DNA from 3 places in the Pseudomonas sp. Eth.TT006 genome. Region 1 is predicted to be linked to each of the others. Evidence: predicted binding sites of a transcription regulator. Region 1 holds the regulator's gene; each other region holds the start of a gene.
The links. Region 1 encodes FliA, which starts transcription of late flagellar genes. Its sites were predicted from a motif close to CTAAAGTTTNNNNNNNNNNNGCCGNTAA; they were not measured.
Positions count from the first base shown of each region.

Region 2: a site for FliA is predicted at 5,965-5,992, ahead of flgM (flagellar biosynthesis anti-sigma factor FlgM). Genes of this name have one in related genera too.
Region 3: a site for FliA is predicted at 2,188-2,215, ahead of motA (flagellar motor stator protein MotA). Genes of this name have one in related genera too.

Region 1 is NZ_JBTJEN010000015.1:99,665-107,602, forward strand. It holds gene ACXR0M_RS22000 (protein-glutamate methylesterase/protein-glutamine glutaminase) at 1-88, opposite strand, end outside; gene ACXR0M_RS22005 (chemotaxis protein CheA) at 139-2,421, opposite strand; gene ACXR0M_RS22010 (protein phosphatase CheZ) at 2,476-3,264, opposite strand; gene ACXR0M_RS22015 (chemotaxis response regulator CheY) at 3,283-3,654, opposite strand; gene fliA (RNA polymerase sigma factor FliA) at 3,822-4,562, opposite strand; gene fleN (flagellar synthesis regulator FleN) at 4,559-5,389, opposite strand; gene flhF (flagellar biosynthesis protein FlhF) at 5,503-6,861, opposite strand; gene flhA (flagellar biosynthesis protein FlhA) at 6,873-7,938, opposite strand, start outside.
Region 2 is NZ_JBTJEN010000007.1:956-8,893, reverse strand. It holds gene ACXR0M_RS12790 (response regulator) at 1-307, shown strand, start outside; gene ACXR0M_RS12785 (sensor histidine kinase) at 304-996, shown strand; gene ACXR0M_RS12780 (glutamine synthetase family protein) at 1,308-2,549, shown strand; gene ACXR0M_RS12775 (MFS transporter) at 2,619-3,971, shown strand; gene ACXR0M_RS12770 (flagellar brake protein) at 4,249-4,995, opposite strand; gene ACXR0M_RS12765 (flagella synthesis protein FlgN) at 5,087-5,554, opposite strand; gene flgM (flagellar biosynthesis anti-sigma factor FlgM) at 5,603-5,929, opposite strand; gene flgA (flagellar basal body P-ring formation chaperone FlgA) at 6,091-6,852, opposite strand; gene ACXR0M_RS12750 (chemotaxis protein CheV) at 6,935-7,867, shown strand; gene cheR (protein-glutamate O-methyltransferase CheR) at 7,914-7,938, shown strand, end outside.
Region 3 is NZ_JBTJEN010000017.1:29,235-37,172, reverse strand. It holds gene rhdA (thiosulfate sulfurtransferase) at 1-536, opposite strand, end outside; gene ACXR0M_RS23245 (HDOD domain-containing protein) at 579-2,117, opposite strand; gene motA (flagellar motor stator protein MotA) at 2,284-3,135, shown strand; gene motB (flagellar motor protein MotB) at 3,139-4,215, shown strand; gene ACXR0M_RS23230 (sterol desaturase family protein) at 4,307-5,470, shown strand; gene ACXR0M_RS23225 (toll/interleukin-1 receptor domain-containing protein) at 5,522-6,007, opposite strand; gene ACXR0M_RS23220 (caspase family protein) at 6,007-6,966, opposite strand; gene ACXR0M_RS23215 (TIR domain-containing protein) at 6,969-7,376, opposite strand; gene rsgA (small ribosomal subunit biogenesis GTPase RsgA) at 7,589-7,938, opposite strand, start outside.

The DNA of each region.
Region 1 (7,938 bases):
CCTGGATGCTCGGATCCGCGGAAAGAATTTCCGAGACGCGGCGGCGGAAAAAACCCGAATCGTCCACCACCAGGACTTTGACTGCCATAAACACTCCATATAGGTGCAGCGGGACGTCAGCGCCCCGCCGCCCCGGATTCAAATACGCCGTGCGGCGTAACGCTTGAGCATGCTTGGAACATCAAGGATCAGAGCGATGCGGCCGTCACCGGTGATGGTGGCGCCGGACATGCCCGGAGTGCCCTGCAGCATTTTGCCCAATGGCTTGATGACCACTTCTTCCTGGCCGACCAGTTGATCGACGACGAAGCCGATCCGCTGAGTGCCTACCGAAAGAATCACCACGTGGCCCTCGCGCTGCTCTTCGTGAGCGGCGGAGCTGACCAGCCAGCGCTTGAGGTAGAACAAGGGCAGCGCCTTGTCCCGCACGATCACCACTTCCTGGCCGTCCACCACGTTGGTGGTCGACAGGTCGAGGTGGAAGATTTCGTTGACGTTGACCAGCGGGAAGGCGAACGCCTGATTGCCGAGCATCACCATCAGGGTCGGCATGATCGCCAGGGTCAGCGGCACCTTGATGACGATCTTCGAACCCTGGCCCTTGGTCGAGTAGATGTTGATCGAACCGTTGAGCTGGGAAATCTTGGTCTTCACCACGTCCATGCCGACACCGCGACCGGACACGTCGGAGATCTCGGTCTTGGTCGAGAAGCCCGGAGCAAAAATCAGGTTGTAGCACTCGGTATCGCTCAGGCGATCGGCCGCGTCCTTGTCCATCACCCCGCGTTTTACCGCGATGGCGCGCAGGACGTTCGGGTCCATGCCTTTGCCGTCATCGGAAATCGACAGCAGGATGTGGTCGCCTTCCTGCTCGGCGGCCAGCACCACTTTGCCGCCACGGGCCTTGCCCGAGGCTTCGCGTTCTTCCGGCGACTCGATGCCGTGGTCGACCGCGTTGCGCACCAAGTGGACCAGCGGGTCGGCCAGAGCCTCGACGAGGTTTTTGTCGAGGTCGGTTTCTTCACCCACCAGTTCCAGGTTGATCTCTTTCTTGAGCTGACGCGCGAGGTCGCGAACCAGACGCGGGAAGCGTCCGAAGACCTTCTTGATCGGCTGCATCCGGGTTTTCATCACCGCGGTCTGCAGGTCAGCCGTGACCACGTCGAGGTTCGACACGGCCTTGGACATGGCTTCGTCGCCGCTGTTGAGACCCAGGCGCACCAGACGGTTACGCACCAGCACCAGCTCGCCGACCATGTTCATGATTTCGTCGAGACGCGCGGTATCGACGCGCACGGTGGTCTCGGCTTCGCTGGCCGGTTTTTCCGGTGGCGGCGTAGCGGCGGCACGGGCCGGAGCCGGTGCAGCAGCGGCTGCCGGTTTCGGCGTTTCGGCTTTTGGCTCTGGTTTGGGCGCGGCTTTCGGCGCAGCGGCCGGAGCGGCTGCAGCCTTGGCGGCAGGCGCGGCCACGGTCGAAGCGCTGCCCGCAGCAGCGGTGCCGACTTCGGTGAATTTGCCCTTGCCGTGCAATTCGTCGAGCAGCGATTCGAATTCGTGATCGGTGATCAGGTCGCTGCCGGCAGCGGCGGCCGCTGGCGCGGCAGGTGCCGCCGGGGCCGAGGCGATGGCCGATTCCAGCGCTTCAACGGCAAAGTTGCCCTTGCCATGCAACTGATCGAGCAGCGCTTCGAATTCGTCGTCGGTGATGTCCGAGCTGTCGCCTGCAGCGGGTGCCGCTGGCTTGGCCGCAGGCGGTACAACCGCGTCAGCCGCGAACTGGCCTTTGCCGTGCAACTGATCGAGCAACGACTCGAATTCGGCGTCGGTGATTTCATCACTGGCCGCCGCATCGGCAGCTGGCGCAGGGGCAGCAGCGGCCGGGGCTTCAGCTTCGGCCTTGGCGGCGCTCAGCGAATCCAGCAGCTGTTCAAATTCGTTATCGGTGATGTCGCCCGAATCGGCAGGCTCGCTCTCGACGACCAGCTCTTCGATCATCTCGGCCACCGGCGATGCCGGAGCTTCGTCGGCCGATTGCGGCTCGGCCAGACGCGCCAGGGCGGCCAGCAGTTCCGGGGTCGCGGCGGTGATCGGTGCACGTTCACGGACTTCGCTGAACATGCTGTTCACCGCGTCCAGTGCTTCAAGCACCACGTCCATCAGTTCTGCATCTACGCGACGCTCACCCTTGCGCAGGATGTCGAACACGTTTTCGGCGATGTGACAGCACTCCACCAGCTCATTGAGCTGAAGGAAGCCGGCGCCCCCTTTTACAGTGTGGAAACCGCGAAAAATTGCGTTGAGCAGATCTGCGTCATCCGGGCGGCTTTCCAGCTCGACCAGTTGTTCGGACAGTTGCTCAAGAATCTCGCCGGCCTCAACCAGGAAATCCTGAAGGATCTCTTCATCGGCGCCGAAGCTCATTAATGGGGTGCTCCTACAGGTCTAAAAACCCAAAAAACCTAAAATTCCAAAACACTAGAACCCGAGGCTGGATAACAAATCGTCCACATCGTCCTGACCGGACACAACGTCTTCTCGTTTATCGGCATGAATCTGCGGACCTTCACCCTGCGAGAGATGTTTTTGTGGATCTTTTTCTGCAAGCATCGCTTCGCGGTCATGTTCGATGCCGGCAAAGCGGTCGACCTGACTGGCCATGAGCACGAGTTTGAGCAAATTGCTTTCGACTTCGGTGACCAGTTGGGTCACGCGCTTGATCACCTGACCGGTGAGGTCCTGGTAATCCTGGGCCAGCAGGATGTCATTGAGATTGCTCGACACCGCACGGTTGTCCGTGCTGCTGCGTGTCAGAAAACCGTCGACCCGGCGCGCCAGTTCACGGAACTCTTCCGCCCCGACCTCACGGCGCATGAAGCGGCCCCAATCGGCGCTCAAGGTCTGGGCTTCGTCAGCCAGGCCATTGACCACAGGGGTCGCGCTTTCCACCAGATCCATGGTGCGGTTGGCCGCGGCTTCGGTCAGTTTGACCACGTAGCCCAGGCGCTCGGTGGCGTCGGTGATTTGCGACACTTCCTCGGCCTGCGGCATGTGCGGGTCGATCTGGAAGTTGACGATCGCACTGTGCAGTTCACGTGTGAGCTTGCCCACTTCCTGGTACAGGCCGCGGTCACGGGTCTGGTTGAGCTCATGGATCAATTGCACCGCGTCGCCGAACCTGCCTTTTTCAAGGCTCTCGACCAGTTCGACCGCGTGTTTTTTCAGGGTCGATTCGAAATCGCCCAGTGAAGATTCGTTATGCTCCATAGCTCCCCCGCGCGTTCATCAGCCGATGCGTTCGAAAATCTTCTCGATTTTTTCTTTCAACGCCTGAGCCGTGAAAGGTTTGACCACATAGCCGTTTACACCGGCCTGGGCCGCTTCGATGATCTGCTCGCGCTTGGCTTCAGCGGTCACCATCAGCACCGGCAGGTGCTTGAGCTTTTCATCGGCACGCACGTGGCGCAGCAGGTCGATACCGGTCATGCCGGGCATGTTCCAGTCCGTTACCAGAAAGTCGATGCTGCCGCTGTTGAGCACCGGAATGGCAGTGATGCCATCGTCAGCCTCGACAGTGTTGGTGAACCCGAGATCACGCAACAGGTTCTTGATGATCCGCCGCATCGTTGAGAAGTCATCAACGATGAGGATTTTCATGTCTTTGTTCAATTCGACCTCCAAGCAGTCTTAAACGCGCCCAGCACCTGGACGCGCCATTTCAATCAATCCGGCGTAACACTCAAAGACTGTCTGGAGCACAACAGAGCAAGACCGGTGCCGTTCACCACCGCACCAGCCTCGTTCGCAGTGTCCCCACACTGCCTTCAGCGCGCTCGCCACTCCCCCAAACGCCCCCGCAAACGGGCCGCGCACTGGCTGTGTAACTGGCTGACCCGCGATTCACTGACGCCAAGGACTTCACCGATTTCCTTGAGGTTCAGCTCTTCGTCGTAGTACAGCGCCAACACCAGTCGCTCACGCTCCGGCAAATTGGCAATCGCGTCCGCCAGCGCCGCCTGGAAGCGTTCATCTTCCAGATCGCGCGACGGCTCCATATGAGCACTGGCGCCATCCTCGTGCAGCCCTTCATGTTCGCCGTCCTGCAACAGGTCGTCGAAACTGAACAGGCGACTGCCCAAGGTGTCATTCAAAATCCCGTAGTAATCGTCGAGACTCAATTGGAGTTCGGCCGCAACCTCGTGATCTTTAGCGTCACGGCCGGTTTTCGCTTCAATTGAGCGAATTGCATCGCTGACCATCCGGGTGTTGCGGTGAACCGAGCGTGGTGCCCAGTCGCCTTTGCGTACTTCGTCGAGCATCGCGCCGCGGATGCGAATGCCCGCGTACGTTTCGAAACTGGCGCCTTTGCTGGCGTCGTATTTGGTCGAGACTTCGAGCAGGCCGATCATCCCCGCCTGAATCAGATCTTCGACCTGCACACTCGCCGGCAAGCGCGCCAGCAAGTGATAGGCAATGCGTTTGACCAGTGGCGCGTAACGCTCGATCAACTCGTACTGCGCGTCACGTGCCGATTTCTTGTAGTAGTTCATACCGCTCGCAGTCATAACACTGGCCCTGCCGTTTGCTGCACGAGGCGTTCGACGAAAAACTCGAGGTGACCGCGCGGGTTGGCAGGCAGCGGCCAGGTATCGACCTTCTGCGCGATCGCCTTGAACGCCAGCGCGCACTTGGAACGCGGAAAGGCTTCGTAGACGGCGCGCTGCTTCTGCACGGCCTTGCGCACGCTTTCGTCGTACGGCACGGCACCCACATATTGTAAGGCGACGTCGAGGAAGCGATCCGTGACCTTGGTCAACTTGGCGAACAGGTTGCGCCCTTCCTGCGGACTCTGCGCCATGTTGGCGAGGACGCGGAAGCGGTTCATGCCGTAATCGCGGTTAAGCAGTTTGATCAGCGCGTAGGCGTCGGTGATCGACGTCGGCTCGTCGCAGACCACCAGCAACACTTCCTGCGCGGCACGGACGAAACTGACGACCGAGTCACCAATGCCCGCAGCGGTGTCGATCACCAGCACGTCGAGGTTGTCGCCGATGTCGCTGAAGGCCTGAATCAGACCGGCATGTTGTGCCGGGCTCAGGTGAACCATGCTCTGGGTGCCGGAAGCGGCCGGTACGATGCGGATCCCGCCGGGCCCCTGCAACAGCACGTCGCGCAGCTCGCAGCGACCTTCGATCACGTCAGCCAGCGTGCGTTTTGGCGTGAGCCCCAGCAGAACGTCAACGTTCGCCAGTCCCAGGTCGGCGTCCAGCAGCATGACCCGACGGCCAAGCTCTGCCAGCGCCAGAGACAAGTTCACTGACACGTTAGTCTTGCCGACGCCACCTTTGCCGCCGGTCACCGCGATCACCTGTACGGGATGCATGCTGCCCATGTTATTTCTTTACCTTGTCTTGCATAGACGGAGGCCACATTACTGGCTGCGCGTTCACAACCGGAACAATGCGTGGCAGGCCATCGATGTAGGTACAAAAACTGTTCATTACCTCAGCCAACCTGCTTGGTCGGGCTGTGGTAGATATCAGCGAACATGTCAGCCATGGCTTCTTCGCTGGGTTCTTCCTGCATTTGCACGCTGACGGCGCGGCTGACCAGTTGATGACGGCGCGGCAGATGCAGATCATCCGGAATCCGTGGGCCATCGGTCAGGTACGCGACCGGCAATTCATGACTGATTGCCAGGCTCAACACTTCGCCGAGACTGGCCGTTTCATCCAGTTTAGTCAGGATGCACCCGGCGAGCCCGCAACGCTTGTAACTGTGATAAGCGGCGGTTAGAACCTGTTTCTGGCTGGTGGTTGCCAGCACCAGATAATTTTTTGAACGGATGCCACGCCCGGCCAGACTTTCCAGCTGCATGCGCAGGGCCGGATCGCTGGCCTGCAGGCCGGCGGTGTCAATCAGCACCACGCGTTTGCGCAGCAGTGGGTCCAGCGCCTGAACCAGCGACTGGCCCGGGTCAACGTGAGTCACCGGGACATTGAGAATGCGGCCCAGGGTCTTGAGTTGTTCCTGCGCGCCGATGCGGAAGCTGTCCATGCTGACCAGCGCCACGTTCTGCGCGCCGTACTTGAGCACGTAGCGCGCGGCAAGCTTGGCCAGGGTGGTGGTCTTGCCCATGCCGGCCGGGCCGACCATGGCAATCACTCCACCCTCTTCCAGCGGCTCGACTTCCGGCACGGCAATCATCCGCGCCAGGTGCGCGAGCAGCATGCGCCAGGCCTGACGTGGTTCTTCGATATCGGTGATCATCGCCAGCAGGTCGCGCGACAGCGGCCCGGACAGACCAATGCGTTGCAGACGGCGGTAAAGATTGGCTTGCGCCGGACGGCTGCCCTGCATCTGGTTCCAGGCCAGGGTGCCGAGCTGCACTTCCATCAGCTCACGCAGACTGTTCAATTCAAAACGCATCGAGTCCAGTGCACGCGGATCGACACCGGCAGATGCCTGGGCAGGCGCCGGCGCCGGACGTGCCGGAGCAGCGTAAGTCGGCTCGCTCAACGGCTCGGCTGCGGTCAGCGGCAAACCGGCGGTCAGCGTCTGGCGGGCGTCGATCGGCAGCCCGGCGAACAACTGGCGATTGGTATTGCCATCGGCTTCGCCACGCAGGCTCAGCTCGGCCTGGGCGGTGACGATGCGCGACTGGGTCTTGCGCAGCTCGTCTTCGAGTTCCATGTTCGGAACCCGAGGCGCCAGCGCCGACAATTTGTAATCCAGTGCCGCCGTCAGCTCGACACCGCCGGCAATACGGCGGTTGCCAATGATCGCGGCATCAGCGCCCAGCTCATCACGAACCAGCTTCATGGCCTGACGCATATCGGCGGCAAAGAAACGCTTAACTTGCATAAACCACTACCTCAGCCGTTGGGCCCTACTGTCGCAACGATGGTCACTTGCTTGTTGTCCGGAACTTCCTGATACGCCAGCACGTGCAGTCCCGGGACTGCGAGGCGGCCAAAGCGCGAGAGCATCGCGCGTATCGGGCCTGCTACCAACAGGATCACCGGTTGACCTTGCATTTCCTGGCGCTGCGCCGCTTCGATGAGCGAACGCTGCAGCTTCTCGGCCATGCTTGGCTCCAGCAGAACACCCTCTTCCGAGCCTTGTCCTGCCTTCTGCAGACTATTGAGCAATATTTGTTCCAACCTTGGTTCCAAGGTGATCACAGGCAGCTCGGAGTCAGTGCCTACAATGCTTTGGACGATGGCGCGGGATACGCCGACGCGTACTGCGGCCACCAGCGCGGCGGTATCTTGACTCTTGGCGGCGTTGTTGGCGATGGCTTCGGCGATGCTGCGGATATCGCGCACCGGCACGTGTTCGGCCAGCAGCGCCTGCAGCACTTTGAGCAACTGCGACAGCGAAACCACCCCCGGCACCAGCTCTTCAGCCAGTTTCGGCGAGCTTTTGGCCAGCAATTGCATGAGTTGCTGCACTTCTTCGTGACCGATCAGCTCGCTGGAGTGCTTGTACAGAATCTGGTTCAAGTGCGTCGCGACCACGGTGCTGGCATCGACCACGGTGTAGCCGAGCGATTGCGCCTGAGCGCGCTGGCTGACTTCGATCCACACCGCCTCCAGGCCGAAAGCCGGATCTTTGGCGGTAATGCCGTTGAGCGAACCATAGACCTGCCCCGGGTTGATCGCCAGCTCGCGGTCCGGGTAGATCTCGGCTTCGGCCAGAATGACGCCCATCAGGGTCAGGCGATAGGCGCTTGGCGCAAGGTCGAGGTTGTCGCGGATGTGCACGGTGGGCATCAGGAAGCCCAGGTCTTGCGAGAGCTTTTTGCGTACGCCCTTGATCCGCGCCAGCAGTTGCCCACCCTGATTGCGATCCACCAGCGGGATCAGGCGATAGCCGACTTCCAGGCCGATCATGTCGATCGGCGTCACGTCATCCCAGCCCAGCTCCTTGGTTTCCATG
Region 2 (7,938 bases), on a different contig from region 1:
CGACCCGACCATCCTCAGTTCGAGCAACGCCGCCGCTGACCTCAACCGCCAGGGCGTGCGCGTGTACAAGACCGGCAACCTGGTGGAGGCCCGCGAGGTGTTCCGCAAGGCGCTGAAGATGCAACCGAAAAACATCAGTATCGCGCTGAACATGGCCCAGGCACTGCTGCACGGCACCGACACCAGTGTGCCGTCGGCGGAGCTGGAAGAATGTCGGGCCTGCCTGAAACTGGTTGGCCTGATGCCCGACACCGACGCGCGTTTTGCGCGTTATCAGAAGCTGAAAAGCAAGGCGTTTGGCGAATGAACCACGACGAGCAGACACTGGATTTCTCTACGGTGATCGCCTCCACCGTGCACGACATGAAAAACTCGCTGGCGATGTTGATGCAGGCTCACAGCCAATGGCTGGCGCGTCTGCCGCAAGCGCAGCGCAGCGGCGCGGAGCAGGGCGTGATCGATTTCGAGTTCGCCCACCTCAACGGCATGCTGGTGCAGCTGCTCGGGCTGTATAAGCTCGGCGTCAACCAGATGCCGCTGCAACCGGCTTATCACGAGCTCGATGATTTCATCGAGGCGCAACTGGCGGCGCACCAAGAGGTGTTCGCCAGTCGCGGGATCATCGCCACCTATGAAGTCGATCCGTTGAGCCCGCTGGGGTTCTTTGATCGCGAGCTGATTGCTTCGGTGCTGGGCAATTGCATCAACAATGCGATTCGCTATGCCCGCGAGTCGCTGTTGATCACTGTCAGCGACGAGGCCGGTCAACTGGTGTTGAGCATCAATGATGACGGCGACGGTTACCCGGCCGAGATGCTCGAACGTCAGGCCGACTACGTGCAGGGCATCAATCACGGCAGCGGCAGCACCGGGTTGGGCCTGTATTTCGCCAACCGCATTGCCGCGTTGCATCAGCGCAACGGCGTGGTCGGACGCACCGAAATCAGCAACGGCGGACCCTTGGGCGGCGGAGTGTTCAGCCTCTACCTTCCCTGACACAACACTTGCCCCTGTAGGAGCTGCCGCAGGCTGCGATCTTTTGATCTTGTTTTTAAAGCAACATCAAAAGATCGCAGCCATCGGCAGCTCCTACAGGGGGCGAGTACGGTTGGTTTTTGTTTGACGCTGCTTGATATTCCGAACAGCCGGAGCCTATTTTGTGCAGGTCGCCGTTCGCGGCTCGCACGAATAACAAGGATTGCGTCATGACAAGCGATGGTCAGCGTTCACTCGCGCAGCGATTGGCCGGCATTGATGAGGTTGAATGTGTCACGCCGGATTTGAATGGCGTGCCGCGTGGCAAGGTGATGACCGCCGAGGGTTTCCTCGAAGGGCGGCGTTTGCAGATGGCGCGGGGTGTGCTGCTGCAATGCATCATGGGCGGTTATCCGCCGGCGCGGTTTTACGGCAGTGACGACGGCGACCTGGCACTGGTGGCCGATCCGGACATGGTCCACCCGCTGCCATGGAGCGATGAGCCGCGTGCCCTGGCCATCTGCGATGCCGACGAACTGAGCGGCGAAAGCTCCAACCTGTCGACCCGTGGCCAACTGAAGAACGTCATCGCCCGTTACGCCGCGCGCGGTCTGGCGCCGGTGGTAGCGACCGAGCTGGAGTTTTTTGTCTTCGCACCGAATCCCGACCCGACTCAGCCGTTCCGTCCGCCAGTCGGCCTCGACGGGCGTCGCGAGGACGGCCAGACGGCGTTCAGTGTCAGTTCCAATAACGGTCTGCGGCCGTTTTTCAGCGAAGTCTACAAATGCATGGCGGCGCTCGGGCTGCCGCGCGATACCTTTATGCACGAGATGGGCGTCAGCCAGTTCGAGATCAATCTGCTGCACGGTGATCCGCTGTTGCTGGCCGACCAGACGTTCCTGTTCAAGCACCTGCTCAAAGAGGTCGCGCTCAAGCACGGCCTGAGCGTGGTGTGCATGGCCAAGCCACTGGCGCACACCCCGGGCAGTTCGATGCACATTCATCAGAGCCTGGTCGAGATCGCCACCGGCAACAATGTATTCAGTGACAAGGACGGCCAGCCGACGGCGATGTTCCGCCATTTCATCGGCGGACAGCAGTCGTGCATGGCGGACTTCACCGCGCTGTTTGCGCCGAACGTGAACTCCTATCAGCGCCTGTGCCACCCGTATGCGTCGCCGAACAATGCCTGCTGGTCCCACGACAACCGCACCGCCGGCTTGCGCATTCCGGCCAGTTCACCGCAAGCCCGGCGCGTGGAAAACCGGTTACCCGGCGCCGACGCCAACCCGTATCTGGCGATTGCCGCGAGCCTCGCCGCCGGTTTGCACGGGATCGAACATGAGCTGGAACCGAGCGAAGCGATTCAGGGCGAATTCGAAGTGCCGGACAATCTTGCGCTGCCGTGTACCTTGCATGCCGCACTTGAGCGTCTGAAACGTAGCCCATTGGCCAGGGAACTGTTCGGACAGGAGTTCATCGAAGGCTACATCGCTTCGAAGACCATGGAGTTGACCAGCTTCTTTGATGAAATAACTCCCTGGGAACGGCGTGTTCTCGCAGCCCAGGCCTGACTAACTGTCGCTGTCGGACTATCGTTTTGAGAGTCCGATCCTCACTGCAAGGAGCCGCTCGGAACGCCGATGCGCCAAATCTGGAAATCCTTTCGAGCGCTGTATTTCGCCTCGCTGATGATGTTGATCGGTTCGGGCCTGCTATCGACTTATCTGGCATTGCGCCTGGCCGCTGACCATGTCGACGGGCTGTGGGTCGGTGCGCTGATGGCGGCCAACTATTTCGGTCTGGTGCTGGGCGGCAAGATCGGTCACCGCTTGATCGCCCGGGTCGGGCATATCCGTGCGTATTCGGCGTGTGCCGGGATCGTCGGTGCGGCAGTGCTCGGGCATGGCCTGGTCGACTGGCTGCCGGCGTGGCTGGTGCTGCGGACCATCGTCGGTCTGGGCATGATGTGCCAGTACATGGTGATCGAGAGCTGGCTCAACGAGCAGGCCGATGCCAACCAGCGCGGGCTGGTGTTCAGTGGCTACATGATCGCTTCGTATCTGGGGCTGGTACTCGGTCAGCTGATTCTGGTCATGCACCCGGGTCTGGGCCTGGAGTTGCTGATGCTGGTGGCGCTGTGTTTCGCCCTGTGTCTGGTGCCGGTGGCACTGACCCGGCGGATTCACCCGGCGCCGCTGCATCCGGCACCGATGGAACCGCGCTTCTTTATCAAGCGCGTGCCACAGTCGTTGAGTACGGTGCTGGGCGCTGGTCTGATCATCGGCTCGTTCTATGGTCTGGCGCCGCTGTATGCCTCGCAGCAGGGGCTGTCGACCGAGCAGGTCGGGCTGTTCATGGGTAGCTGCATTTTTGCCGGACTGCTGGTGCAGTGGCCGTTGGGCTGGTTGTCCGACCGATATGACCGGGCATTGCTGATTCGGTGCTTTGCCGGGTTCCTGGCGGTGGCGGCGTTACCGTTGGCGATTCTGCCGCAGGTGCCGCTGGAAGTGCTGTTCGTGGTCGGGTTCCTCTGTTCGCTGGTGCAGTTCTGCCTGTATCCGCTGGCGGTGGCCTTTTCCAACGACCACGTCGAAGGCGATCGCCGGGTGTCGCTGACGGCGATGCTGCTGGTGACCTACGGCGTCGGCGCCAGTATCGGCCCGTTGCTGGCGGGGGTGCTGATGAAACTGTTCGGCAGCCAGAGCCTGTACGCGTTCTTCAGCTTCTTTGCGCTGGTGCTGGTGTGGCGCATCCGCCCGAAAGCGGTGACCAATCTGCACCAGGTCGACGACGCGCCGCTGCATCACGTGGCGATGCCCGACAGCATGTCCGCCTCGCCGCTGGTGGCGGCCCTCGACCCACGTGTCGATGAGCAGGTGGTGCAGGAGCAGATGCAGACCCCGGTTGAGCCTGAGCCGGAGCCAGTAGTGGAACCAGGGCCCGATGATGGAACCGATAAACCGACGCCAGACATCAGCGGCGCCAGGCCCTGACTCTGACTGCAATATTCACCTGTGGTGAACACAGATTTAATGATGAATGGATAACCTTGTGGCGAGGGGATTTATCCCCGATGGGCTGCGAAGCAGCCCCCAAGCCCTGACTGCACATTCTTCCTGACACACCGCATTGGATGATTTTGCGACTGCTGCGCAGCCGATCGGGGATAAATCCCCTCACCACAGGGATCTTGGTGTTACTGGGAATTTTCAGCAGGCATAAAAAAGGGCAGTCCCGTGCAGGACTGCCCTTTTTCTTTGTGCGTGCGAATCACATATCGTCTTTATCGAAACGACGTGCTTCACGTTGCAACTGATAAACGAAGCGCTCGACGTTACGTGCTGCCTGACCACTGATGTTGTGGAAACGCAGACCGGCGAAGGTGATGTTGAGCTTTTCTTCGAAGTGCAGATAGCGCAGTTCGACCGAAATCGGCTGATTGCCGAACAGCGGCGGGGCGATCATGCGATCGTAGACCTGGCCCAGTTGCAGACGATCGGTGATGTCGCCTTCAAAGCGCAGCTTGCAACCGGTGGCGGAAATATCCAGCAGTTTGCCGTTGATCGGCGCCTTGAGCTTTTCACCGCCGAGTTCGACGCTGACCAGATCGGTCAGTTTCAGCGCGGCGCGGAAGGCGTTGCGGCGCTGGTGGTAAACCACTTCGGTCGGCAGTTCGCCGGTGTAGAAACGATCGCCCGCAGACTCTTGAATGTTCAGCTTGCCGGTGCACTCCCAGGCGATACGCACGCCGTCATGGAAGCCTTCAACCTTGAACGGCTCGCCCGCCTGCAGAAAACGCTCGCCATCGCGCGGGATCATTTCGTCCAGGGCGATGGTCGCGGTGTCGCGGTCAACCTTGATCAGGAAACTCTGGAAACGCTGGTTACGCTCATGGAAGGTAATGATCAGCGGATCGTGGCTTTCCTGCAGCTGGCGCAGGTTGCTGGAGATTTCCAGGGGCGTGGTCAGCACCTTTGGAGGCTGCGGACTATCATCCGCGCTTTGGGCGTTTGGCACGTTTTCTCAATCTCCAGACAAAATTTGACTACGACTGGCAGGCATTTTGCCAGCATGTTTCGCGGGTTGATAGAGCTGGCGCATCAACGGCTCATGCCTGGCTGAGCGGACGCGGTACGGCGGGCTTGGCAAAAGTACCGCTGGCGTTATAAAGCGCTGGCGCTTCACCACCGGTGAGGATCTTCAACTGATTGGCCGTGGCGGCCTGCTGGATCTGGATCGACTGGCCGTTCTTGACGTTGGCGGCCTGGCATTGAGCAATGAGATCAGTCAATGCATCGCCTTGCGCCAACAGCTGGTCGCCAATACTCGACTGCCCAGCCAGCTGCTCCAGACCGCTGCGGTCGGTCGGCAAGTTGAGACTGGCGAGGATTTCGCTGCGCTTGCGGCCATGCTGTTCAAGCAAAATGATCAATGCCTGTTTGTGCGCCAGAATTTCTTCCAGCAGGGGCATGTCGCGACCGTGCAAGGCGAGGGACTCGGTTTGCAGTAACTCCAGCAATTGTTGCGCTGGAGCAAAGTCGTCGATGATCAGTTGCAATAAATTAGTGTCGTGCATGGCTGGCCTTGGGGTCTAAGCGTCCAAAAGCCTGGCGCTGGCAAATGCCTAGCGCTGGGCTTCGAAGTTGAGCAGTTTGCTGGCTACACGGTTGCTGTCGACTTTATAGCTGCCATCGGCAATCGCTGCTTTCAACTCGGCCACACGGGCTTTGTCGACGGCAGGCTGATCGCGCAGCTTGTCAGTGACCTTCTGCAACTGTTGAGCCTCATTGCTGAGGTGTACCGATTCCCCGCTTTTTGCGGTACTGGCCGTTTCGGCCTGGGTATTCAGCGGCGCGGAGGTGCCGTTTTCGGCGGTTTCCTTGGCGTTGCTGGTACGTGTACTACCGGTAAGTGACGAGGAGCTGTTCAAACGGCTGAAGTCGATGACCATGATAAAAACCTCTGGGAATTTGGACGCTTGCCATGTTCTCGGCCATTCCCTGGAAAACTTTAGGCCCACTTTGCAATGAGCCGCATGTACCGAAGCGTGTTCTGCTGCGGCACAGTTTAGGGAAGCGTCGAGGCGCGCGCCAGTTTTCTGCGTGAGGGTTTTTACATGGCCACTTCCACCTGACCCGGTGCGATGACTTGCGCCTTGATCACCCGGTTGGAATTGAGGTTTTTCACCCGGATCTGTTCCTTCAAACCGCCATTGGCCAGGGCTTCCCCGGGCATGCGCACCGCGAGCGTACCGCTGCGGGCGATGATCACCACTTGGTCACCCTTGCGCACCACTTCGGCCTGTTCCAGATGCACCAGCGTCAGCACCTGATCGGCGACCGTTGGTCGGGTTAATTTCTGCCCGATGGCGTCATCCACCGACGTCAGAAAACCCTGATTGATCTGACTGACGTCGCGTTCACGCAAGGTCACGTCCTGCGGCTCGATAATGCCGGCGCGTTTAAGCGGGCGGGTGGTGGTGACAATCTCGCGAAACAGGCGGACTTGAGCGGGCACGAACACCGTCCACGGCGAGCTTCCCTCGCAGCGGACCTTGACCGTTACCCGGCCCAGCGGACGCGCCGGACTCTCCAATGTCGCTGTCAATTCCTTGTCGCACATAGGCATGCGCATACGCGGGTCGAGCTGGTTGACCTCGATTTCGTAGCGGCCTTCGGTTTGACTGGTAGCCAGATAGTCTTCTACGGTGAATTCAAGAAAGCCCTGAGTGACGCCGATAAGCATGTCAGGCAAGGTAACCGTATCAGCACCGGCAGGGTTGCCAGCGAAGAAAAAGCAGACGGCGGCCACCGCGCACAGCGCTTTGCGGGTGCGGGAGGTCAGACGTCGGGAAAATGTCGTTTGAGCGTTCATACGAGTTGAAAAGCAAGCGCCGTGCCGTTTAGCAATGAATGTGCGTCGCAACAACACTTGGCGTTGGTGTAGGAGTCTGGGCATGGCTGGTGTAATGGATTCGGTGAACCAGCGCACGCAACTGGTGGGGCAGAATCGCCTGGAGCTGTTGTTGTTCCGTCTCGACGGTCAGCAGCTCTACGGAATCAACGTGTTCAAGGTGCGGGAAGTGCTGCAATGCCCGTCGCTGACGTTGATGCCCAAGTCCAGTCCTGTCGTGTGCGGGGTGGCGAATATACGGGGGGCGACCATTCCGATCCTTGATCTGGCAATGGCGACCGGTTCCGGGGCGTTGAAAGACAAGAACAGTCCGTTCGTGATCATCACGGAGTACAACACCAAGACCCAGGGTTTCCTGGTCCGCTCGGTGGAGCGCATCGTCAACATGAACTGGGAGGAGATCCATCCGCCGCCCAAGGGCACGGGTCGTGATCACTACCTGACCGCTGTGACACGAGTCGACAATCAGTTGGTCGAAATCATCGATGTCGAGAAGGTGCTGGCGGAAGTTGCGCCGACGCCGGAAGCGATTTCCCAGGGTGTGGTCGATGTCGAGACCCAGAGCAAGGCGTTGTCGCTGCGGGTGCTGACGGTCGATGACTCGTCGGTGGCGCGCAAACAGGTCACGCGTTGTCTGCAGACGATCGGTGTCGAAGTAGTGGCGCTGAACGACGGCCGGCAGGCGCTGGATTACCTGCGCAAGCTGGTCGATGAGGGCAAGAAGCCGGAAGAAGAGTTCCTGATGATGATTTCCGACATCGAGATGCCGGAGATGGACGGGTACACCCTGACGGCGGAGATCCGCAGCGATCCACGCATGCAAAAGCTTCACATCATCCTGCATACTTCGTTGTCGGGGGTATTCAATCAGGCGATGGTCAAGAAAGTCGGTGCCGATGACTTCCTGGCCAAATTCCGTCCTGATGACCTGGCATCCCGGGTAGTCGACCGGATCAAAGCAGCAGATATCAGCTAGGGGCCTTTTGCTCCTGGCGTTCAACACGATTTAAGAGGCGGCAGCATTGTCTACGGGTAATTTGGATTTTG
Region 3 (7,938 bases), on a different contig from region 1:
ACTTTCTCGCCGGAGTATTCCAGTGGTCCACGGGCATCCCAGATTGCCAGATCGGCAGCGCCGAGACGGCTTTGCAGGTATTCGCGGGTGGCGGTCGGCTCTTCGTGCAGAGTCAGTGCTACCGGGTTACCTGCCGCCGGCGGCACCTGGATCGACATTGGCATGCCAGCCGCCAGCCACGCCGGCAGACCGCCGTCGACGTAGTGATATTTGTCATGACCGATCACGTCGAGCAGCCAGATGAAACGTCCGGCCCAGCCGCCGCCTTCATCGTCATAGACCACGTAGACCGCTTCTTTGCGATGGCCCAGTTCGCCGAACAACGCTTTGAGATCGGCTTTCGCCGGCAGCAGCCCCGGTGCCGGTGGCTGGCCGAGCTGGGTGCGTTTCGGGTCGACAAAGCGTGCGCCGGGAAGGTGACCTTCGGCATAGCGGGCAGGGCTGGTCAGATCCACCAGAATCAGTTCGGGGGACTCGAGCCGCGGGAGCAGGTCGCTCGGCTCGATAACGAGCGGCAAGCCAGAGAAGTCAGACATGTGAGGTCTCCAGAGCACAAAGGGGGGGATTGTAGCGCAGCCTCATCGACCACGGCTGCTAAAGCTGTGCAGGGCCTTTTCGATGCACTGTGCGGTTTTGCCGAAGGCCTGCACGGTGATGTCGGCGAATGGCCCGCCGCCCTGATCGGCCACGACGATCATGATCACCCGGCCGTTATTGACCAGCGAGCGCAGGAACAGATGTTCGCCACGAAACAGCGAACGCAGGCCAGGCGGCAGCAGGGCGGAGAATTGCGCGTTGTTTTCGGGGTTGATTCGCACCTGTGCCTGTTGCGCGAGCAAGCGTTGCAGGACTTTGCTCTGACTGACGACAAAATTCAGCGCGGCGGCGTCTTTCGGCAGGCCGTAGGTCTGGTGCACGCGCAGATTGGACTGGGTGCGATCGGCCATCAGGATCATCACCCGACGCATGCCGCTGGCGGCCAATGCATCGCGGGCGGCAACGGTCAGGCTCATGGCATTGGTGAAGCGGCTCGGCTCGGCCAGCAATTCGGCGCATTGCCGGCGCCATTGGCTCAGATCCTCGGCATTCGGCGCGGCCGCCGGCAACATCCCGGCCGGCAAACGATGGGTGCCCCACGGCCACAATAAGGCAACGGCCGGGTGCCACAGATCGGGCATGGCATGCTGGCGCGCGCTGTTGGCGGCTTGCTGGTGCAACTGCTGCTGCACTTCATCCATGGGAACCTGCAGATAAAGGCTGGTCAGGTACTGCCAGCGCGCGCTGTGCGGACTGTCCCAGGCCTGTTGCGCCGACAACGCCAGTCCGTTAGCGAGCAGCACGGTGTTGGCCGGCTGGTTCAGCCAGCGGCGCAGGGTCGGGTCTTCGTCGAGACGGTGTTGCTGGCGCAACGGATGTTCGCTGTCGCGGGCGATGCGCAGCACTTTCACCAATTCGCGTTGTTCGCTGAGCAGCAGCTTATAGCCTTGCTGCACCCAGATCGGCAGGTGCCAGGCCTGGACCAGCGCTTCGGCGACCTTCAGCAGGCGTACGCCAAACAGTTGCTTTTCAACCACTGGTGCCGATTCGCCCTTGTGGATAACGCGCAATTCCCACTCTTCGAGCAATTCGGGATAGGTCAGCGCCAACGGCCATAGCGGCGAGAGAAACAGCAGGCTGCCCCAATGAATGTCCTGCCACAGGCGCGCCAGGCGGCTGGCGAAAAAACCGTTGGCCTGTTGCATGGCGTGCTGGCTGATCATTTGCAGCTGGCGCAAGGCCTTGGGGATCTGCATATGCGCTTCGACGGGCAGCCGCGCGAGCAATTCTTCGGTACGCGCCAGGCCCAGACGATTGATCGCTACCTCAAGATTTTCCGCGGGAGCGGCCATGGTGCCGTGGGTGTGACGATTGGCCTCACGGATGATGCTCAAGGCCAGTGCCGGACTGTCCTGCATCAGGTCGGCGATGTCGCGCAGGGAACTGCGATTATCACGGATCGCCCGGCAGACTTTGTCGTGAGCCTCTTGCGGCACGGGCAGGCGGACGCCATCGAGCAGCTTGACCCAGCCTTCGAGCGTGGTCGGTTTTGCGTGTGGGACGTTCGTTTCATTAGCCATGTCTGGACGAGATCTTCACTGACTTTAGACGCGCCCGGCATGGGCTAAATTGGCTTTTCGCCTGAACTGGCTATAGTCTGGCGCAGTTTTGCCGATAAGTAGAAGAAGAGATTTTTTAACTTCCGAATATGACCTTGAACCCGACTTAAGTAAGTACTTTCTATCTATGGCTAAAATTATCGGCATCATCGTCGTATTCGCGAGCGTGCTCGGCGGATACGTGCTCTCCCACGGCAAGATTGCCGCCCTGATCCAGCCCTTCGAGGTGATGATCATCGGTGGTGCGGCCCTCGGTGCATTCCTCCAGGCCAACCCCGGTTACATGACCATGCACGTGCTCAAGAAATCCCTGAGCATGTTCAGTTCGCGTTTCAGCCACACCTTCTATCTGGAAGTGCTGGGGCTGATTTACGAGATCCTCAACAAGAGCCGCCGCGAAGGCATGATGGCCATCGAAGGCGATATCGAAGATGCCGCCGCGAGCCCGATCTTCGCCAAGTACCCGGCCGTGCTCAAGGACGAACGCATGACCGCGTTCATCTGCGATTACCTGCGCATCATGTCCTCCGGCAACATGGCGCCGCATGAGCTGGAAGGCCTGTTCGACATGGAACTCTACAGCCTCAAGGAAGACCTCGAGCACCCGTCCCACGCGGTGAACGGCATCGCCGACGCCATGCCCGGTTTCGGTATCGTCGCGGCGGTACTGGGGATCGTGGTGACCATGGCCTCGCTGGGTGAAGGCGACCAGAAATCCATCGGCCTGCACGTTGGTGCGGCACTGGTCGGTACCTTCTTCGGTATTCTCGCGGCCTACGGTTTCTTCGGTCCGCTGGCCCACTCCCTGGCCCACGATGCCAAGGAAGAGCTGAACGTCTACGAGGCGATCAAGGCTTCCCTGGTAGCCTCGGCTTCCGGCATGCCGCCATCGCTGGCCGTGGAGTTCGGGCGCAAGGTTCTGTACCCGGCGCACCGTCCAAGCTTTGCCGAGCTGGAACAAGCCGTTCGCGGTCGCTAAGCCATGGAAAACAATCAGCCGATAATCATCAAGCGCGTCAAGCGCATAGCCGGCGGGCATCACGGCGGGGCATGGAAAATCGCCTTCGCCGACTTCGCCACGGCGATGATGGCGTTCTTCCTGGTGTTGTGGCTGCTGTCTACCGCCACGCCGGAGCAGAAGATCGCCATCGCCGGTTACTTCAAGGATCCGGTCGGCTTCTCCGAAAGCGGCACGCCATACATCATCGATCTGGGCGGCACGCCGACCCTCGCTCCGGAAAACACCCTCAACCCCGAGGTGAAGTCGCAGCCGCAGCCGGACAAGGTCACGGTCGACACCGAGCAGGTTGAAGGCATGGCCGAGCAGGTCGAGAAAGAGCGTCTGGAACTGTTGCTGCAAGAACTGCAGAACAAGGTCGACGAGAATCCGCAGCTGCAAAAGTTCAAGGATCAGATCCTGTTCGAGATCACCCCGAACGGCTTGCGCATCCAGATCATGGACGCGGAAAACCGGCCGATGTTCGACTCGGGCTCGGCGCGTCTGAAGCCGTACTTCGAAGACATCCTGCTGGCCATGGCCGATACCATCAAAGCGGTGCCGAACAAGATCAGCATCAGCGGCCACACCGACGCCAAGCCGTACACCGGCACCGGCGATTTCGGTAACTGGGAACTCTCGGCCAACCGCGCCAACGCCGCCCGGCGTGCGCTGGTGGCAGGCAGCTATCCGGATTCGCAGGTGGCGCGGGTCGTCGGTTATGCCTCGTCGGCACTGTTCGACAAGGAAAACCCCTTCAACCCGGTCAACCGTCGTATCGACATCGTGGTCCTGACCAAGAAAGCCCAGGCCGCGATCGAAGGTGCGCAAGGTGCCGACGCGGCCAAGCCCTCCGCCAAAGACGAGCACGGCGCCGCGCCGGCGACCCCGGTCGACCCGAACGCGCTGCCGGCGGACCAGCAACCGGTCCCGGCCCATGAGCTGCGCGAACGGCTGAACCTGTTCGACGATGCCGCGCCAAAACCGGCCGCTCCCGGGGCTGCGGCACCAGCCCCGGCTGCTCCGCCAGCCACTGCACCGGCGCCCGCGCCGAAGCAGTGATTAACAAAAAGCCACGGTGACCGTGGCTTTTTTGTTTCTGCCTGCGTCGCAATGACCAGTCGCAGTTCTCGCAAATCACGGAAGATCAGTTATGGAAAGACTCAAAGCCTATTTTCAGCGGCACGGCAACGCACCCTTCAAGTTTGGCGAGGGGCGGGTCAGTGGCTATATTTCCGCCACTCTCGGACTGTTGAGTCTGCTGGCGGTGTTCTGCTTCCTGTTTCCCGAGTGGCTGACCACAGCCGAACTGCGCAAGGTCTATGACGAGCAGTTCGCACGCACCACACTGTTGCTGGGTCTGGTGCTATCGTTCAGCCTGGGCACCCTGAATATCCTGCTCAACAAACGCAAACGTCTGGGGATTACCGGGCTGCTGGCGTCGGGGCTGGCGGTGTTTCTTGGTGGCACCAATGTTCAGGTCAGTTCGATCGGACAGACGCCGTACTCGCTGGGGCTGGACTGGTTTGTGCTGGCGCTGCTGGTCTCTGCGATTGTGTTTATTCCGCTGGAAAAGCTCTACTCCAAGGATCCCGAGCAAAATATCCTGCGCCCGCACTGGCGCACCGACCTGACCTACTTTTTCGTCAGTCATATGCTGGTGCAGTTCATCCTGATCTTCATCACCGCCTCGTCGAGTTACATCGCCGGCTGGGCGGTATCGCCCGGCTTGCAGGCCAGTGTGCAAAGCCTGCCGCTGGTGGTGCAGTTCCTGCTCGCGGTGCTGGTGGCGGATCTCGGCCAGTATTGGCTGCACCGGCTCTACCATGTGGTGCCATTTCTGTGGCGCATCCACGCGGTGCATCACTCCAGCACCCACATGGACTGGCTTGCCGGTTCCCGCGTGCACTTCATCGAAATCCTGCTGACCCGCACCGGTGTGCTGGTGCCATTAATGTTGCTGGGGTTCGCGCCGCAGGCGTTGAACGCCTATGTGATTCTGGTCGGCGTCCAGGCCGTGCTCGCCCATGCCAATGTACGCATCAACGGCGGCTGGCTGAATTACTTGATCGTGCTGCCGCGTTATCACCACTGGCACCATGCCCGGCACAAGGACTACATCTACAAGAACTACGCCATTCACACGCCGTTGGTGGACATGCTGTTCGGCACGTTCAAGCTGCCGCCGAAAGAGTGGCCGGTGCGTTATGGCGTGTTTGGCAAGGAGCTGCCGGGCGGGATTGTGCGTCAGCATTTGTATGCATTTCAAAAGCCTGAGCCAAAGACGGTCGTGCCAAAGCCGCCCGCGAGTATCTGACCAATAAAAAGCCGACAGTGATGTCGGCTTTTTTGTGCCTGTCGATTGGCCTTAGAACCCGCGCCGGATCCGGCTTTTCAACTGATCATGAAACAGCTCGGCATTGCGCTTGTAAGTGCCCTTGATCGATTCGTTGATCGAGTCCAGCGCCATCGACCGTCGGTTGGTCACTTCCTCACGATAGGCATCGATAAAGAAATTCAGGTCATTGTCGGTGCTCAACTTCGGCCACTTGTCGAGGTACAGCGGCAATTCCGCCGGCCCGGTCCTGAATGAGCAGATGCGCCGGTTGCTGATCGTCGCCTCGCCGATTTCAAACGGCACCCACCATGACAACGCGGTCTTTTCCGACACCACCGCGAGCAGGTGCGTGCATTCGGTGATATTGCGCGTGATCACGCTGGTGATGTCTTCGGTGGTCTGCGACTCCGGGTCGAGTACGTCGAGGTAGGTCTTGATGTTGGCCTGCATCAGGCGGCTGTTGATGGCCATGGCCTGCGGGCGATCCATGTGGCGGTAGCTGATGAAAACCGGCATCAGAAATGTCCTTTGAGGGCGAGTTCACGGTAATAGGCGCCGAGTGCTGTGAGGCGGCAGCCGGTGGAGTTGATGGCGGCGTAGTACATGTGTTCGGCATCCGCCGGCTCGATCAGACTGTGGCGATTGCACATCTGCAGTTGCTTGAAGATGTCGCCATGCTCGGGGTCGAACGTCGCTTCGGTGGGCTCGTAGCTTGGGTCAAGCCGGAAGACAAAACTCGGCTCGGGGAACCAGTCCTTGAGTTTGCGCAGGGTCTCCTCGGCGATCAGCGGCGCGACCTCGCGCAGCGGTACAAACTGCGAGACGTTGGTCTTGAACACCGGACGCTGTTCCCAAGCGCCCAAAGCATTGTCGACAAACGAGTAGACGCTACCGGGGGTGACCTTGCCGAGTACGTTGGCAGCGCCACCGTGCAGCGCTTGCAGCAACAGATCGGTGAAAACGCCGTGGCCGCGACTTTCCAAAGCGTATTGTTCTTTTTTGCAGGCCGTGAGAATGGTCACACCTTCGCCGATCACGCTGCTGCCGCCGCGCAGGTTACGCGTGGCGCCTGCGGCGCCGGCCTGGCAGCAATCGAGGATGATGATTTTGTTCTTGATGTGCGCGGCCTTGTCCGCCCATTCCAGAATGTCGCTGATGCGGATACCGTCTCCGCCAGGCTGATAGTCCTGCGGAATCAGCAGTCCTTCGTCAATGCTGGTGTCGAATTGTCCATGACCGGCGAAGTACAGCAGTGCGACGTCACAGTCGCCTGAGTACAGGCTCTGGATCTGCTGTTTCATGTGGTTGAGCGCCAGTTTCTCTTCGGCTGAAGTCAGCACTTTGCTGCTGAAGTTAGGCCGCCCGTTGGCGTGACGTTCCAGCACTGACGCCATGGCCATTGCGTCGTTGTTACAGCCGCTCAGGGGCGAGACATGGTCGTAGTGGTTGATCCCGATAAACAGTCCCTTGCGCATGATTACACCGCCGTGTGCAGGCGAATCGCACTGATGATGCTGTCGGTGTTCCATGCGCATTCGGCGTGCGCCGCGTCACGCACTACCGTGGAGATGCGCTCGGCGCCGAACGGCTTGATCGCGATGATCACCTTGCCCAGGCGTTTGGCGATCTCGATTTCCTTGTTGATCCACTTGCTGTAGGTCGAATACATCCCGGCCATGATCAGCACCGCCGAGCAAGGGCGAATCTTGTTTTCGATGGCCTCTTCGAGCTGCTTGTCGGTCTGCGCGCCCATGATCGGGTTGTGCGGCGGCACGGAAAAATTCTTGAAGGTGAAACCGGGTTTGGCGCCGAGCAGGCGTACCAGATTGTCGTGAGCGTGGGAGTAGTTCCACGAATGGCTGATGAACAGGTGATAGGTCTGCATGGGGTTCCTCGAGGGTCGCGAAAGTGCGAAGGAGGACCCCAATCTAGGCATCTGAGGCGAGCCTGCAAGGGTTGGGCGGTGAAACAGAAACGTCCTGCTGGCAGGCGCGGGCGGGCCTTTCAGAAAGCTCTGACGTTTAACGGGGGCGGGGATTTGTCAGGCGCGTTCCGACATCCGGCAGCCCTCGGGCGAGGGGCTGCCGACGCGGATGTTTAGTAGCCGTTTTCCGGCAGGCTGGCGATGATCGAGCGGTAGCTGTTCATCCGTTGCTGCTGCACGCGCCCGTCTTCCAGGGCCTTGAGCAGTGCGCAACCGGGTTCGCGATCGTGCTTGCAGTCGCGGAAGCGGCAAGTGCCGAGCAGGTCATTGAACTCGATGAAACCGGCTTCGACATCAGCCCGGCTGACGTGGCCCAGACCGAATTCACGGATACCCGGGGAGTCAATCAGCTCACCGCCACCGGGGAAGTGGAACAGGCGCGCGGTGGTCGTGGTGTGCGTGCCCTGACCGGACAGCTCGGACAGCGGCCCGACGCGAGTGTCGACTTCCGGCAGCAGGCTGT